3 regions of the Pseudomonas danubii genome follow, and region 3 is predicted to be linked to each of the others. Evidence: predicted binding sites of a transcription regulator. Region 3 holds the regulator's gene; each other region holds the start of a gene.
The links. The regulator sigma-54, encoded in region 3, starts transcription at its own class of promoters, with help from an activator protein. The targets are predictions, from matches to a motif close to ANTGGCATNNANNTTGCTNT.
Positions count from the first base shown of each region.

Region 1: PFZ56_RS13925 (flagellar basal body rod protein FlgF) is a predicted target of sigma-54. The motif match lies at 3,075-3,094, and genes of this name have one in related genera.
Region 2: flhA (flagellar biosynthesis protein FlhA) is a predicted target of sigma-54. The motif match lies at 3,575-3,594, and genes of this name have one in related genera.

Region 1 covers NZ_CP116502.1:2,999,527-3,005,297, reverse strand. Annotated here, with positions in the region: gene PFZ56_RS13940 (flagellar basal body P-ring protein FlgI) at 1-687, opposite strand, end outside; gene flgH (flagellar basal body L-ring protein FlgH) at 703-1,398, opposite strand; gene flgG (flagellar basal-body rod protein FlgG) at 1,460-2,245, opposite strand; gene PFZ56_RS13925 (flagellar basal body rod protein FlgF) at 2,291-3,031, opposite strand; gene PFZ56_RS13920 (hypothetical protein) at 3,364-4,230, shown strand; gene PFZ56_RS13915 (TylF/MycF/NovP-related O-methyltransferase) at 4,227-4,949, shown strand; gene PFZ56_RS13910 (sigma-54-dependent transcriptional regulator) at 5,004-5,771, opposite strand, start outside.
Region 2 covers NZ_CP116502.1:3,053,787-3,059,557, reverse strand. Annotated here, with positions in the region: gene flhF (flagellar biosynthesis protein FlhF) at 1-1,233, opposite strand, end outside; gene flhA (flagellar biosynthesis protein FlhA) at 1,245-3,374, opposite strand; gene flhB (flagellar biosynthesis protein FlhB) at 3,657-4,832, opposite strand; gene fliR (flagellar biosynthetic protein FliR) at 4,836-5,618, opposite strand; gene fliQ (flagellar biosynthesis protein FliQ) at 5,623-5,771, opposite strand, start outside.
Region 3 covers NZ_CP116502.1:2,252,213-2,257,983, reverse strand. Annotated here, with positions in the region: gene PFZ56_RS10450 (HAD family hydrolase) at 1-320, shown strand, start outside; gene lptC (LPS export ABC transporter periplasmic protein LptC) at 330-902, shown strand; gene lptA (lipopolysaccharide transport periplasmic protein LptA) at 889-1,434, shown strand; gene lptB (LPS export ABC transporter ATP-binding protein) at 1,434-2,159, shown strand; gene PFZ56_RS10430 (RNA polymerase factor sigma-54) at 2,342-3,835, shown strand; gene hpf (ribosome hibernation-promoting factor, HPF/YfiA family) at 3,961-4,266, shown strand; gene ptsN (PTS IIA-like nitrogen regulatory protein PtsN) at 4,279-4,743, shown strand; gene rapZ (RNase adapter RapZ) at 4,746-5,603, shown strand; gene PFZ56_RS10410 (HPr family phosphocarrier protein) at 5,620-5,771, shown strand, end outside.

The DNA.
Region 1 (5,771 bases), 750 kb from region 3:
GGTGACCCGGATCGAACCGCCATCGATGGCCTGGGCCACGCCCGGGCCGAGCATGTCGTTGATCTTGTCGACAATGCGCTTGGCGGTGGTGAAGTCCGAACGATTGAGGTTCAGGGTCAGGCTGTTGCCCTGATTGAAACCGCTGGGCACGGCGCGCTCCACCGAAGCACCACCGGGAATCCGTCCGGCAGATGGCACGTTGACGGTGATCTTCGAACCGTCACGCCCCTCGGCATCGAAACCGCCCACCACCAGGTTGCCCTGGGCAATGGCGTAGACGTTGCCGTCGATCCCCTTGAGCGGGGTCAGCAGCAAGGTGCCGCCACGCAGGCTCTTGGAGTTACCGATGGAGGAAACGGTGATATCCACCTGCTGACCCGGCTTGGCGAATGCCGGCAGATCGGCGCTGACCGACACCGCCGCGACGTTCTTCAACTGCACGTTGCCGGAGCCGGCCGGCACCTTGATGCCAAACTGCGACAGCATGTTGTTGAACGTCTGCAGAGTGAACGGGGTCTGGGTCGTCTGGTCGCCGGTGCCGTTAAGCCCGACCACCAGGCCGTAACCGATCAATTGGTTGGAACGCACGCCGGAAATACTGGCAATGTCCTTCAACCGCTCGGCCTGGACGCCAAGGGAAGTGGACAGCAACAACGCCGCCGCCATCAGGTGCTTGAAGTTGAACATGAGGCTTCTCATCACCTAGAAAGGGAACAGCGGACTGAGGAAGAAACGATCGAACCAGCCAGGCTGGTTAGCATCGGCAAACGAGCCGGTACCCGAATAGGTAATGCGGGCATCTGCCACCCGGGTCGAGGAGACGGTGTTGTCGGTAGCGATATCGTCTGCCCGTACCAGACCGGCAATGCGCACCAGTTCGTCGCCGGTGTTGAGCGTCATCCACTTCTCGCCGCGCACCGCGATGATGCCGTTGGGCAATACATCGGCCACGGTGACGGTGATCGAACCGGTCAGGCTGTTGCTCTGCGCGGCCTTACTGTCGCCCTTGGTGGCGCGATTACCGCTGTAGCCGGCATTCAACGTCAGGTCGCCATCGCTCAACGGGTTGTTGACATTGGGCACAGCGCCAAACAGCGAGGTCAGGCCGATGCTGTTGGAGCTGGTCTTGTTCAGGGCCGAGTTGGCGCCCTTGCTGGCACTGGTCCGCTCGTTCAGGGTGATGGTAATGATGTCACCCACCCGGAACGCCTTGCGGTCGCTGTACAGGTTCTGCTCAAAACCGGCCTGGTAGATCGAGCCGTTGTTGGACGCGGAAGGCAGCGGCGTGCGCGGCAACACCGGGGCGTAATAAGGGTCATTGGGCTTGGGCGGCGGAGCAACACAGCCCGCGAGCACGGCACTCCCACTCAGCGCTAGAACACACATAAACCGATTCATGACCCTTCCTCACGATGTTGCCGGTGCGCCACTTCAGACCCGTGGCGACCTCAAGACTTGATTACAGCTTCTGCGTAATGAACGAGAGCATCTGGTCCGCAGTGGAGATCACCTTGGAGTTCATCTCGTAGGCCCGCTGGGTGGTGATCATGTTGACCATCTCCTCAACGGTGCTGACGTTGGACGCTTCCAGGGTGTTCTGCAGCGTGGTGCCGAAGCCGTTAAGGCCTGGAGTACCAATTTGCGGCGCGCCACTGGCGGCGGTTTCCAGGAACAGGTTGTTGCCCTGGGACTGCAGGCCAGCCGGGTTGATGAAGTCGGCGGTTTGCAGGTTACCGATCACCTGGGAAGCCGGGTTGCCGGCGATGGTGATGGATACGGTGCCGTCCTGACCCACGGTGAAGGTCTGTGCGTCGTTGGGCACAACCACCGCAGGCTCCAGGGCAAAACCGCTGGCAGTGACGATCTGGCCATCGGAATTGAGGTGGAACGTACCGTCACGGGTATAGGCCGTGGTGCCGTCGGGCTGCAGGATCTGGAAGAAACCACGGCCATTGATGGCCAGGTCCAGAGGCTGCTCGGTGGTCTGCAGGCTGCCGGCAGTGAAGTTCTTCTGAGTCCCGACAATGCGCACACCGGTACCGACCTGCAGGCCGGTTGGCAGTTCGCTGTCCTGGGTCGACTGGGCACCGGGCTGGCGCTTGATCTGATACAGCAGGTCCTGGAACTCGGCGCGATCACGTTTGAAACCCGTGGTCGAGACGTTCGCCAGGTTGTTGGAAATAACACTCAGGTTGGTGTCCTGGGCGGACAGACCGGTTTTGGCAACCCATAGAGCCGGAAGCATTCGATTCTCCTCTCGCGCCTGTTTTACGGCGCTAGATACTGGTAATTAGCTGATCTGCAAGACCCGAGCCATGGCCTGGTCGTCTTCTTTGGCGCTGTTCATCATCTTGACGTGCAATTCGAACTGGCGGGACAAGGCCAGCACCGCGGTCATTTCTTCCACGGCATTGACGTTGCTCGACTCCAGGAACCCCGAGACCAACTGCACATTGGCATCGGCAGGCGCCGGCTGGCCGTCCTTGGTCTTGATCGACCCATCCAGGCCCTTGGTCAGGTTCTTGATATCCGGATTGACCAGCTTGATGCGATCGACCTCGGCCATGACCCGCGGACCTTCACCCATGGCACGAATGCTGATGGTGCCGTCCTGGCCGACTTCGATCTTCTGCTCTGGCGGCACGGCGATAGGACCGCCATTGCCCATGACCGGCATGCCATTGCCTGCACGCAGCACGCCCAGAGCGTCGACATTCAAACTGCCGGTACGCACATAGCTTTCGCTGCCATCGGGGCTCTGCACGGCGATCCAGCCCTTGCCGCTGACGGCCACGTCCAGGTCACGGCCGGTTTCCACCATGGAGCCGGGAGTAAAATCCGTTGCCGGCCGCTCCCCCATGGCAAAGGCCCGCGCCGGAAAACTGTCACCAAACACCGGCATCGCGCGCGCCTGCTCCAGGTCGCGCTGAAAACCGTTGGTGGAGATGTTCGCCAGATTGTTGGCATGAGCCTTTTGCGCCAGAGCATTCTGGCTGGCGCCGGTCATTGCCACATAAAGGTACTTGTCCACAATCGTTCCTCATCTGCCGGACGTTTGCCGCCCCACACTGTACTGAGCATGGCGTAAGCAATTTCTACACCAACTTTAACTTCCAACAGCGCTCCCCATGCAGGCCGGGGCTTTGCCGCGAGCAACGGGTTTTTCAGGGCGGAATGAGAGACGAAAAAACGGCGGACTTATGCCGCTAACGGCAAGTCTCGGTCGCACGCCCCGGGTTCGTTCCGCACTCGAGCTGGACACTTTGTGAACGGATCTTGCTAGGCACAGTGACTGGCTATCGCAACTTCAGTTTGCGCAGGGGTGGCCGACACCTAAGCCAGTGACTGCCAAGGAGAACCACTTTGAACCTGTACCTCAATCAGCTGCGCAAGACAGCTGACTTCAAGGAAGCCATCTATTCCGGGGATATCTTCCTGGACACTGACCTGGCCACCGCAAAAGAACTCTGCGGGTACGCCAAGGAAAGCATCACCGCGGCATTCGATGGCGAAACCAACCACCAGGCTCTGCACACGATGATGCCGGTAGAAGAGTTCGTCAGCCGGGTTACCCGACTCAAGGGCCAGTTCACCAACAGCCAGCGCGTCAAGGATCTGATCCTTGGCTTCATTCACGAGATCGGCATCGATCCTCGGGACTACATTTTCGACGTACCGCGCCTGCGGGTCGTGCCCAACTACGACTACCTGCACGCTGGCGTCAGCTACGCCTACAAGCCTCATCGCGACAGCTGGTACGGCAGCGTGGATTGCCAGATCAACACCTGGATGCCGGTCTACACCATCACCCCGGACCAGACCATGATGATCAACCCCAGCTACTTCGAGAAGCCGGTGGCCAACACCTCGAAGGACTGGAGCCTGAAGGACTGGATCAGCAACCAGCGACACAAGGCCAAGGACAACCTGACCGAAGAAGTACGGGTCCACCCGGTGCCCCTGGGGGAGATCGACGACAGCTCTGAACTGCGCATCGCCGGCAACTCAGGCGAGATGCTGGTGTTCTCCGGCTCGCACCTGCACGGCACTGTCCCCAACCGTACCGACCGCACCCGCTTCAGCGTGGACTTCCGCCTGATGCACCTCGAAGACCTGAAACACAACCGCGGAGCCCCCAACGTAGACAGCGCCTGCCCCGACGTCGGCTCCGGCTTCAAAGACTACTTCCACGCCCACGACTTCTCGAATTTCCAAGGATTCAAGCCATGACCAAACGTCGCCTTACCCCCGCCGAAGCCCAATACAACGAAACCCGCGCCGGCGTACTCAAGCGGGTCGACGCCGAGTACGTAGCCGACGCGCCCTTCGTCTTCGCCAACCGCATCAACGTCACCGCCGCGCTGTCGCGCATGGAGCTGTTCAAGAAGGTCATGGATGTGCCCGGGGCGATCATCGAGTGCGGCGTGTACAAGGGCAACTCGCTGATGCTCTACATGCACCTGTCGATGATCCTCGAGCCTTATGCCATCAACCGCTCCATCGTCGGCTTCGACACCTTCGAAGGCTTCACCAGCATCAACAAGGACGAGGACCCGGCCGACATCAACGAAAGCATGTTCTCCGACACCGACCAGTCGCTGATCCAGGACATGATCGATGCCAACGACCTGCTGCGTCCGGTGAACCGCATCCCGCGCTGCGAGCTGGTCAAGGGCGACATCTGCAAGACCGTGCCGGAATTCGTCAAGTCGCGTCCGGACCTGGTAGTGGCCATGCTGATCCTCGACACCGACCTGTACGAGCCCACCAAGGTCGCCCTGGAAACCTTCCTGCCGTACATGCCCAAGGGCGCTATCGTGGTTCTCGACGAAGTCGCCTACCGCAACTTCCCGGGCGAAACCAAGGCCCTGCGCGAAGTGTTCGACATGAACAAGATCGAACTCAAGCGCCTGCCTTTTGACTCCTGTGTCGGCTACTTCCATATCTGAAGACAGCCAGCCCCGAGCCAAACGAAAAGCCCCGCTTCATAAGCGGGGCTTTTTTCATTCCGGCGACTCCTTGCCGACCTCGTACTGGCGCAACTTGTTGGCGATGGTGGTATGGGAAACCCCCAGGCGCTTGCCCAGTTGCCGACTGCTGGGATGCTCGGCATAGAGACTTTCCAGCACCGCCTTTTCAAAGCGACCGACAATCTGCTCAAGGCCGCCTTCCAGGGAAAAGTCCCCCAGGGGCTGGCGCGCGCCATAGTCCGGCAGACGGATATGCTCGGCCTTGACCATGCCGCCATCACACAGCGAGACCGCCTGGAACAGCACGTTCTCCAACTGCCGGACATTGCCCGGCCAGTGATAGTGACTGAGGCGCTCCATGGCCGCCGGAGCCAACCGTGGCAGCGGACAGCCGATCTGGCGACTGGCCTGATCGAGGAAGTGCTCCACCAGGGGCGTCAAACCATCGAGGCATTCGCGCAGCGGCGGAATATGCAGGGACAGCACGTTGAGTCGGTGGTACAGGTCCTGGCGAAACTCGCCCCGGGCACAGAGTTCGGACAGATCCACCTGAGTCGCACAGATCACCCGCACATCCAGGTACACCTCCTCGTCACTGCCGACACGACGGAAGCAGCCATCCTGGAGGAAACGCAGCAACTTGACCTGCAGGCGCGGGCTCATTTCCCCCACACCATCGAGAAACAGCGTGCCGCCGGCCGTCAGCTCCAGCAGCCCGAGCTTGCCCTCGGCCCGAGCCCCTTCGAAGGCCCCGGGGCCATAGCCGAACAGCTCGGTCTCGGCCATGGATTCCGGCAGCCC
Region 2 (5,771 bases), 800 kb from region 3:
GACAGCACGACTCACCAACTGGTGACGGCGAGGCAGATGCAAATCGTCGGGAATCCGTGGGCCATCGGTGAGATAGGCCACTGGCAATTCGTGACTGATGGCCAGGCTCAAGACCTCGCCAAGACTAGCTGTTTCATCCAGTTTCGTGAGGATGCAACCGGCCAGACCGCAGCGCTTGTAGCTGTGGTAGGCAGCCGTCAGCACCTGCTTCTGGCTGGTGGTGGCCAGCACCAGGTAATTCTTCGCCCGAATCCCACGACCGGCCAGGCTTTCCAGTTGCATGCGCAACGCCGGGTCGCTGGCTTGCAGGCCGGCGGTGTCGATCAACACCACGCGCTTGCGCAGCAGCGGGTCCAGGGCTTGAGCCAGGGACTGACCAGGATCGACATGGGTCACCGACACATTAAGGATGCGCCCCAGGGTCTTGAGCTGCTCCTGGGCGCCAATACGGAAGCTGTCCATGCTCACCAGGGCAATGTTCTGTGCGCCGTACTTGAGTACATAGCGCGCTGCCAGCTTGGCCAGGGTGGTGGTCTTGCCCATGCCGGCAGGACCGACCATGGCAATCACCCCCCCTTCTTCGAGTGGCTCGACTTCCGGGGTCTGGATCATCCGCGCCAGGTGCGCCAGCAACATGCGCCAGGCCTGGCGGGGCTCGTCGATTTCGCTGATCAGTGCCAGCAGGTCGCGCGCCAGCGGGCCGGACAGGCCGATGCGCTGCAGGCGACGCCAGAGGTTGGCCTGCTCCGGGCGGCTGCCCTGCAACTGGCTCCAGGCCAGGGAGCCCAACTGCACTTCCAGCAGCTCACGCAGACCGTTGAGTTCGAAACGCATGGAGTCCAAGGCCCGGTTATCGGGCGCCGGAGCAACAGGAGCCGGGGCCGGACGCGGACGTTCGGTCAGGGTCGGCTCGATCAGCGGCTCGGCGGCAGTCAACGGCAGACCGGCGAACAACTGGCGATTGGTGATCGAGGCACTGTCGCCCTCGCCCCGCAGGCTCAGTTCGGCCTGGGCGGTGACGATACGCGACTGGGTCTTGCGCAACTCGTCTTCAAGTTCCATGTTCGGAACCCGCGGCGACAAGGCTGACAACTTGTAATCCAGGGCAGCCGTCAACTCGACGCCCCCGGCAATCCGCCGGTTGCCGATAATGGCGGCTTCAGCGCCCAACTCATCACGAACCAGTTTCATGGCCTGACGCATATCGGCGGCGAAAAAACGCTTAACTTGCATAACCCACTACCTCAGCCGTTGGGCCCTACTGTCGCAACGATGGTCACTTGCTTGTTGTCGGGAATTTCCTGGTACGCCAGCACATGCAACCCGGGAACGGCGAGACGCCCGAACCGCGAGAGCATGGCGCGGACCGGACCCGCTACCAACAGAATCACCGGTTGACCTTGCATCTCTTGACGCTGCGCCGCTTCGATCAGCGAACGTTGCAGCTTTTCAGCCATGCTTGGCTCCAGCAGAACGCCTTCTTCCTGGCCTTGTCCTGCCTTCTGCAAACTGCTGAGCAAAATTTGTTCCAACCTTGGCTCCAAGGTAATCACAGGCAGCTCAGACTCAGTACCTACAATGCTTTGGACGATGGCGCGAGACAAGCCGACCCGAACCGCGGCAACCAAAGCGGCAGTATCTTGACTCTTGGCGGCATTGTTGGCGATCGCCTCGGCAATGCTGCGGATGTCCCGTACCGGCACCTGTTCGGCCAGCAGCGCCTGCAACACCTTGAGCAACTGCGACAACGACAGCACACCCGGCACCAACTCCTCGGCCAGCTTCGGCGAACTCTTGGCCAGCACTTGCAGCAGCTGCTGCACCTCCTCGTGACCAATCAGCTCGCTGGAGTGCTTGTACAGAATCTGGTTCAAGTGGGTGGCGACCACGGTACTGGCGTCCACTACGGTGTAGCCCAGGGACTGCGCCTGAGGCCGCTGGCTGATTTCGATCCACACCGCCTCCAGGCCAAAGGCCGGGTCACGGGCCGAGATACCGTTGAGGGTGCCGTAGACCTGCCCGGGGTTGATCGCCAGTTCGCGATCCGGATAGATCTCGGCCTCCGCCAGGATCACCCCCATCAGGGTCAGGCGATAGGCACTGGGGGCCAGGTCCAGGTTGTCACGGATATGCACAGTGGGCATAAGGAAGCCCAGGTCCTGGGACAGCTTCTTGCGCACACCCTTGATCCGCGCCAGCAGTTGCCCGCCCTGGTTGCGATCCACCAAAGGAATCAGGCGGTAGCCAACTTCCAGGCCGATCATGTCGATCGGAGTCACATCGTCCCAACCCAGCTCCTTGGTCTCCATGGCCCGAGCCGGAGAAGGCAGCAAGTCTTGCTGACGCTGGACTTCTTCCTGAGCCTTGACCTTGACCAGGTTCTGCTTTCTCCAGAGCAGATAAGCCGCACCACCGGCCACTGCCGCCAGGCTGAGGAAGGAGAAGTGCGGCATGCCCGGCACCAGCCCCATCACCGCCATCAGGCCCGCAGCCACTGCCAGCGCCTTGGGCGAAGCGAACATCTGCCGGTTGATCTGCTTGCCCATGTCTTCGGAACCCGAAGCACGAGTCACCATGATGGCGGCCGCGGTGGACAGCAGCAGCGATGGCAACTGCGCCACCAAACCGTCACCGATGGTCAGCAAGGCATAGACCTTGCCGGCGTCGGCAAAGGTCATGTTGTGCTGGAAGATACCGACCGCCATGCCGCCGATCAGGTTGATGAAGAGGATCAGCAGGCCGGCGATGGCGTCGCCGCGAACGAATTTGCTGGCACCGTCCATGGAGCCGTAGAACTCGGCCTCCTGGGCCACTTCCAGACGGCGCAGCTTGGCCTGATTCTGATCGATCAGGCCGGCGTTGAGGTCAGCGTCGATGGCCATCTGTTTGCCGGGCATGGCATCCAGGGTGAAGCGCGCGCTCACCTCGGAGATCCGTCCGGCACCCTTGGTCACCACCACGAAGTTGATGATCATGAGGATCGCGAAGACCACGATACCCACGACATAGTTACCGCCGATCACCACCTCACCGAAGGCCTGGATCACCTTACCGGCGGCGGCATGGCCTTCCTGACCGTGGAGCATCACCACCCGGGTCGAGGCCACGTTGAGTGCCAACCGCAGCAAGGTGGCTACCAGCAGAATGGTGGGGAACACCGCGAAATCCAGTGGTCGCAGGGCGTACACACAGACCAGCAGGACTACGATCGACAGGGCAATGTTGAAGGTGAAGAACACATCCAGCAGGAACGCCGGCACTGGCAGCATCATCATGGCCAGCATGACCAACAGCAGCACAGGTACACCCAGGTTGCCTCGACCGAGGTCAACCAGGTTACTGCGAGCCGTGTTGATTAACTGAGAGCGATCCACCGATTTACCCCGTTCCGTAAAGCAAACTTTTGACGCCTGAAGCGGCTCGGGGCTGCTACTGCAAGAAGCCTTCCAACTTTGCCAAAGCGGCGCAATCCCATCCTTGACCAGGAAGAACCGGGCTACCGGCGAACAAGATCGCGGGACCACCATTGTCGGCTAGCGAAGCGCCCTGGGTCAGCTGCAAGAAACAAGGTTACAAGGCGAAATAATGGCCATTAGCCATTTTTCTGACGAAAGCAGGACGCACTCGTTGGCAAGCCAGGCCCTGCATGCCTGCAGCTACACAGGCTCGATGGGGCCGCCCGAGGATTGCTTGCCGCCAGTGTCGCGCCGCAGATCCGCCGGAATCGGCAAGTCCTTGAGCGGGTCCGGACGCTTGCCCTTGCCCGCGCGGTGCTGGCGGATCTGATAGACGTAGGCCAGGACCTGGGCCACCGCCAGGTACAGGCCCGCAGGGATTTCTTCTTCAAGCTCAGTGGAGTAATAGATGGAACGCGCCAAAGCCGGCGACTCCAGCAGCATCACTTCATGGGCCACGGCAATCTCGCGGATTTTCAGGGCCAAGAAATCACTGCCCTTGGCCAGCAACACCGGAGCCCCACCCTTCTCGGCGTCATACTTGAGGGCAACGGCGTAGTGAGTCGGGTTGGTGATCACCACGTCAGCCTCGGGGATTGCCGCCATCATCCGCCGCTGAGACATCTCGCGCTGGGTCTGGCGAATCCGCTGCTTGACCTCAGGACGACCTTCCTGGTCCTTGTGCTCGTCACGCACCTCCTGCTTGGTCATCAACAACTTCTTATGGGCCTGGTAAATCTGCACCGGCACATCCACCGCCGCGATCAGGATCAGCCCGCACGCCATCCACAACGTGCTCCAGCCCACCACCTGGACGCTGTGGATGATCGCCAGTTCAAGCGGTTCGTGGGCAATGCGCAGCAGATCATCAATGTCCGCCGACAGCACCGAAAGCGCCACGAACAGCACCAGGCCGAATTTGGCCAGGGCCTTGAGCAGCTCGATCAACGCATTGGTGGAAAACATCCGCTTAAGACCACTAGCCGGATTCATCCGACTGAACTTGGGCGCCAGACTCTTGCCCGCGAACAACCAGCCCCCGAGGGAAATCGGCCCGATGATGGCCGCCAGCAGCAAGGTCAGCAGCACCGGCTGCACCGCCAGGATGGCGATCTTGCCCGAGTGCAGCAGGTACTGCCCCATGGCTCCCGGGCTGAGCAGCACCTCCCGGGGCAAGGAGAAATTCAGACGCATGATTTCCAGCAGGTCCTGGGCCAGACCACCGCCATACACCAGCAGGCCGCCCGCCCCTGCCAACATGACGGCCAGGGTATTGAGCTCCTTGGAACGGGCAATTTCACCCTTTTCCCGGGAGTCCTTCTTGCGTTTCTCCGTGGGGTCTTCTGTCTTGTCCTGACCGCTCTCGCTTTCTGCCATGGCTCAACGCGCCTTTGCCAGTTCGCGTAAAAACTGCAAGGCCTCGGAGGCCAGCGGTTGATACTGATTGAGAATGTCAGCCAGGCTGACCCAGACAATGCCCATGCCGAGCACCAGCGTCAGGGGAAAGCCGATGGAGAAGATATTCAATTGCGGGGCGGCTCGGGTCATCACGCCAAAGGCGATGTTGACCACCAGCAGCGCGGTGATCGCCGGCAGTACCAGCAACAGCGCAGCCCCCATGACCCAACCGAGCTTGCCCGCCAGCTCCCAGTAGTGGTTGACCATCAGGCCACCGCCCACTGGCAGGGTGGTGAAGCTTTCGGTAAGGACTTCAAAGACCACCAGATGGCCGTTCATGGCCAGGAACAGCAGGGTCACCAGCATGGTGAAAAACTGCCCGATCACCGCCACCGAGACGCCGTTGGTAGGGTCGACCATGGAAGCGAAGCCCATGCCCATCTGGATCGCCACGATCTGCCCGGCGATCACAAAGGACTGGAAGAACAGCTGCAGGGAAAACCCCAGCACCGCACCGATCAGAATCTGCTCGGCAATCAGCAGCAGGCCGCTGAGATCCAAGGCACGCACTTCGGGCATGGGCGGCAGGCCCGGGACTATGACCACGGTAATCGCCAGGGCGAAATACAAACGCACGCGACGCGGCACCAGAGTGGTACCGAATATCGGCATCACCATCAGCAGCGAGGTGACCCGGAACAACGGCAACATGAAGCTCGCCACCCAGGTACTGATCTGAGTGTCGGTCAGCGCCAACAGGGACATCGGCTCAGCCGATCAGCTGAGGAATACTGCCGTACAACTGACGGATGTATTCCATGAAGGTTTGCACCAGCCAGGGACCGGCGACAATCAGGGTCACCAGCATCACCAGCAAGCGCGGCAGAAAGCTCAGGGTCTGTTCGTTGATCTGGGTGG
Region 3 (5,771 bases):
TGGAGCGCCGGGCCAAGAACCTGGGGATTCCCCACCTCTACCAGGGTCGTGAAGACAAGCTGGTGGTGCTGGACGAACTTCTTGCCCAACTGGGCCTAAGCTATGAACAGGTCGCCTATCTGGGCGACGACCTGCCCGACCTGCCGGTGATCCGCCGTGTCGGCCTGGGCATGGCGGTGGCCAACGCAGCCGGCTTTGTCCGCGAACACGCCCATGGCATCACTGTAGCCCGCGGTGGCGAAGGCGCTGCCCGGGAGTTCTGCGAGCTGATCCTGCAAGCCCAGGACCGCCTTGAAGCAGCCAACGCCGCTTATTTATAGAGCCCTCCCATGCTGAGTAAAAAGATTCGCAACATCCTGATATTCGGGATCATCGCCCTGCTGTTCGCGGCGGTCGGTTACTGGAACATCAGCCCTGAGCGCTTCCTCGACAAGCCGGTAGTGCAGGTCGACGACAACGCCATCGACTATTACGTGATCAACGCTCGCAGCGTGCAGTACCTTCCTGACGGCAAGCTGCAGTACGAAATGACCTCGGACAAAGTGGAGCACGTCAAGGCCAGCGAAGTGACGCTGCTGACCAAGCCGGACCTGCAGATGTACCGCGGCACCACTTTCCCCTGGCACGTCCAGAGCGAGCGCGGCGAAGTCAATCCGGACGGCACCGAGGTCGAGCTGATCGATTCGGTACGGGTTTCCCGCACTGATGAGCGCAACCGCAACCTGCTGATCACCACCAGCCGCATGACAGTATTCCCGCAGAAGCAATATGCGCAGACCGAGCAAGCCGTTAGAATCGACGGCGCCGGCGGCGTGACTACGGCCAAGGGAATGAAAGCGTATTTGAAAGACGGCAGGATGAACCTGCTATCGAACGTAAGAGGACAGTATGAGGCTCGTTAAAACCCTCCCTATTTTGCTCAGTCTGGGCGCAGCACTGGGAAGCGTGAGCGCCTGGGCTCTGCCGAACGATAGCCAACAGCCAATCCGCATCCAGGCCGACGACGCCCAGTTGGACGATAAGAACGGCGTAGCCACCTACAAGGGCGATGTGATCATCACCCAGGGTTCGATGAAGATCACTGGCAACACCGTGACCATCACCCGAGCCCAGAGCGGCGAAATCGACGTAGTGACGTCGGTGGGCAACCTCGCCTACTTCGAGCAGCTGCAGAAGCAGACCGACCCGAAACCGGTTCAGGCCTACGCCGTGACCATCCAGTACCACGCTCAGCAGAATCGCATCGTGCTGATCGACAAAGCCAAGGTCATCAACGACGGCAACACCACCGAAGGCGAGAAGATCGTCTACGACACCGTCAAGCAAGTGGCTAACGCCGGTCGCGCCAATGGCAGCTCGGTCACCGCGCCACGTCCGCGGATCGACATGGTCATCCAGCCGAAAAAGAAAACCGACGAGCAAAAGGCCCAGTAATGGCAACTCTGAAAGCTCAGCACCTGGCCAAGAGCTACAAGAGCCGTCAGGTCGTGCGTGATGTCAGCCTGTCCATCGACAGCGGCCAGATCGTCGGCCTGCTCGGCCCCAACGGCGCCGGCAAGACCACCTGTTTCTACATGATCGTCGGCCTGGTCCAGGCCGACCAGGGCCGCGTCCTGATCGACGACCTGGATGTCAGCCACCAACCGATGCACGGTCGCGCCCGCGCCGGCATCGGCTACCTGCCACAGGAAGCCTCGATCTTCCGCAAGCTGTCGGTGGCCGACAACATCATGGCCATCCTCGAGACCCGCAAGGAACTCGACAAGGCCGGCCGTCGCCAGGAACTGGAAAGCCTGCTGCAGGAGTTCCACATCAACCATATCCGCGACAACCTCGGCATGAGCCTGTCCGGTGGTGAGCGCCGTCGCGTGGAAATCGCCCGCGCCCTGGCCACCGCGCCCAAGTTCATCCTGCTGGACGAACCCTTCGCCGGCGTGGACCCGATCTCGGTCGGCGATATCAAGCAGATCATCCACCACCTGAAGGCCAAGGGCATCGGGGTGCTGATCACCGACCACAATGTCCGCGAAACCCTGGACATCTGTGAAACCGCCTATATCGTCAATGACGGGCAACTGATTGCCGAAGGCGACTCCGAGACCATCCTGGCCAACGAATTGGTCAAGGAAGTCTACCTGGGCCATGAGTTCCGCCTGTAAAGGCTGAGGTGTCGGGCTAGATGCCAGAGCGCCAGGAACAATAAATCCCTACTGATTTTATTGTTACAGCGCTCTAGGCAAACACTTCAGTTTCAGGCATATAATTTGCTTATGTTTGGCGCTCCGGCGCCCTGTAGTGGATGGCGCATGTGCGCCGGCAAATAAGGTGTTAAGCCCCTGCCATGAAACCATCGCTAGTCCTGAGAATGGGCCAGCAGCTGACGATGACACCGCAGCTGCAACAGGCCATCCGCCTGCTCCAATTGTCGACCCTGGACCTGCAACAGGAAATCCAGGAGGCCCTGGAGTCCAACCCGATGCTCGAACGCCAGGAAGATGGCGAAGACTTCGACAACAGCGACCCCTTGGCCGACAACACCGAGTCCAAACCCAACACCGAGATTCAGGAACCCTCCTACCAGGAAACCGCCCCCACGGTGGATAACCTCGAGGAAGGCGAATGGAACGAACGCATCCCCAACGAGCTACCGGTGGACACCGCGTGGGAAGACGTCTACCAGACCAGCGCCAGCAGCCTGCCCAGCAGTGATGATGATGAATGGGACTTCACCACTCGCACATCGGCCGGCGAGAGCCTGCAAAGCCACCTGCTCTGGCAACTGAACCTGGCGCCAATGTCGGATACCGACCGCCTGATCGCCGTGACCCTGATCGATTGCATCAACAATCAGGGTTACCTGGACGAAACCCTTGAAGAGATTCTCGAGGCCTTCGATCCGGAGTTGGACATCGAGCTGGACGAGATCGAAGCCGTCCTGCACCGCATCCAGCAATTCGAGCCAGCCGGCATCGGCGCCCGCAACCTGGGTGAATGCCTGCTGCTGCAACTGCGCCAACTGCCAGCGAAAACTCCCTGGCTGAGCGAAGCCCAGCGCCTGGTCAGTGACTACATCGACCTCCTGGGCAGTCGCGACTACAGCCAGCTGATGCGCCGCATGAAGCTCAAGGAAGACGAGCTGCGCCAGGTCATCGAACTGGTGCAAAGCCTCAACCCGCGCCCGGGCTCACAGATCGAATCCAGCGAAGCCGAATACGTGGTCCCGGACGTCATCGTGCGCAAGGACAACGAGCGCTGGCTGGTGGAGCTGAATCAGGAGTCCGTGCCACGCCTGCGGGTCAACGCACAGTACGCCGGCTTTGTTCGCCGCGCCGACACCAGTGCCGACAACACCTTCATGCGCAATCAGTTGCAGGAAGCTCGCTGGTTCATCAAGAGCCTGCAGAGCCGCAACGAAACCCTGATGAAAGTCGCCACTCAGATCGTCGAGCACCAACGAGGCTTCCTGGAGTACGGCGACGAAGCCATGAAACCTCTGGTTCTGCATGACATCGCTGAAGCTGTGGGCATGCACGAATCGACCATTTCCCGTGTAACCACGCAAAAATTCATGCATACCCCCCGGGGCATATATGAACTGAAATACTTTTTCTCCAGCCACGTCAGCACCTCCGAAGGCGGCGAATGCTCGTCCACGGCGATCCGCGCGATCATCAAAAAACTGGTGGCTGCGGAAAATCAGAAAAAGCCGTTGAGTGACAGCAAGATCGCTGGTTTACTGGAGGCACAAGGCATTCAGGTAGCCCGTCGTACCGTCGCCAAGTACCGCGAATCCCTTGGGATCGCGCCTTCCAGCGAACGGAAGCGGTTGATGTAGCCGCAGGGCTGGCCACAGCGTTTCAGAGTGTGTTTGAAACAGGCCGAAAGTCGGTTTCAAACGCGGTCTAGGTGGCAGGCAACCCAGCCTGTCGCGTTATGCACTGGCAACGAAGGAGAAGCTGTATGCAAGTCAACATCAGTGGACACCAACTCGAAGTGACTGAACCTCTGCGCGCTTACATCGGCGAGAAACTCGACCGGCTGGAGCGGCACTTCGACAAGATTACCAATGTGCAGGTCACCATGGCTGTCGAGAAGCTGAAGCAGAAAATCGAAGCCACCCTGCACATCCACGGTGGGGAGGTCGTCGCCAATGCAGAACATGACGATATGTATGCCGCAATCGACCTGCTCACGGACAAGCTTGACCGCCAACTGAAAAAGCATAAGGAAAAGCAACTCCACCTTCTCCAAGGCACGGGTCGCTAACACTCCCCTCTCATGATCCGACTTGAAAGCATCCTGACCCCCGGCCGTTCCCTGGTGAACGTGCCGGGCGGCAGTAAAAAACGCGCCCTCGAACAAATTGCCAACCTGATCAGCCGCGAAGTGCCTGATCTGGAGATGCAGGATGTCTTCGAGAGCCTGATCGCCCGTGAAAAACTCGGTTCCACCGGTTTTGGCAACGGCATCGCCATTCCCCACTGCCGCCTCAAAGGCTGTGAGTCGCCTATCAGTGCATTGATGCACCTGGACGCTCCGATCGATTTCGACGCCATCGACGGTGCACCCGTGGATCTGCTGTTCGTCCTCCTGGTTCCGGAAGCCGCTACCGACGCACACCTGGAACTGCTCCGGCAGATCGCCAGCATGCTCGATCGCAAGGAAGTCCGTGACCGGCTGCGCAGTGCCACCAGCAATGAAGCCTTGTATCAGGTTGTCCTGGACGAGCAAAACGGTCAGTAACCATGCGCTTGATCATTGTCAGCGGCCGCTCCGGCTCAGGTAAAAGCACCGCCCTCGATGTTCTTGAGGACCACGGCTACTACTGCATCGACAACCTTCCCGCCGGCTTGCTGCCCGAGCTGGCCGAGCGCGCGTTGATTCACACGGAACTGGCACAACCTCTGGTAGCGGTTTCCATCGACGCCCGAAACCTGCCCAGCCATCTGTCGCGCTTCCCCGAGTTGCTGGAAGAAGTGCGCAGCCGGCATATCCAGTGCGACGTGCTCTATCTGGACGCCGATGAGGAAACCCTGCTCAAGCGTTTCTCGGAAACCCGGCGGCGCCACCCGCTGAGCAGTGCCAATCGCTCGCTGGCTGAAGCCATCCACGATGAGACTCAACTGCTGGGGCCGATCGTCGATCTGGCCGACCTCAAGGTCAACACCACCAATCTGAACCTCTACCAGTTGCGGGACACCATCAAGCTGCGCCTGCTGAACCAACCCGAACCCGGGACCGCGTTCCTGGTGGAGTCTTTCGGTTTCAAGCGCGGCATGCCGGTGGACGCCGACCTGGTGTTTGACGTGCGCTGCCTGCCCAATCCGTACTGGAAGCCCGAACTGCGCGCCCAATCCGGTCTGGACGCTCCCGTGGCCGAATACCTGGCCGCACAGCCCGATGTCGAAGAAATGTTCCAGGACATCGAAAGCTATCTGCTCAAGTGGCTGCCACGCTTCGCTGCCAGCAACCGCGCCTACGTGACCATTGCCATTGGCTGCACCGGCGGACATCACCGCTCCGTGTACCTGACCGAGCGCCTGGGCAAGGTGTTGCAAAAAACCCTGAAGAACGTCCAGGTTCGCCACCGCGACCTTAGCTGAAAGGATCTACCCCGCGATGCCAGCTCTGGAAATCGAGATCATCAACAAACTGGGTTTGCACGCCCGCGCCTCAGCCAAATTCGTCGGTGTAGCGGGACAGTTCCCCTGCCAGATCCGCGCCGGCAGGAGCCCGGAGTCAATGGTGGACGGCAAAAGCATCATGGCCAT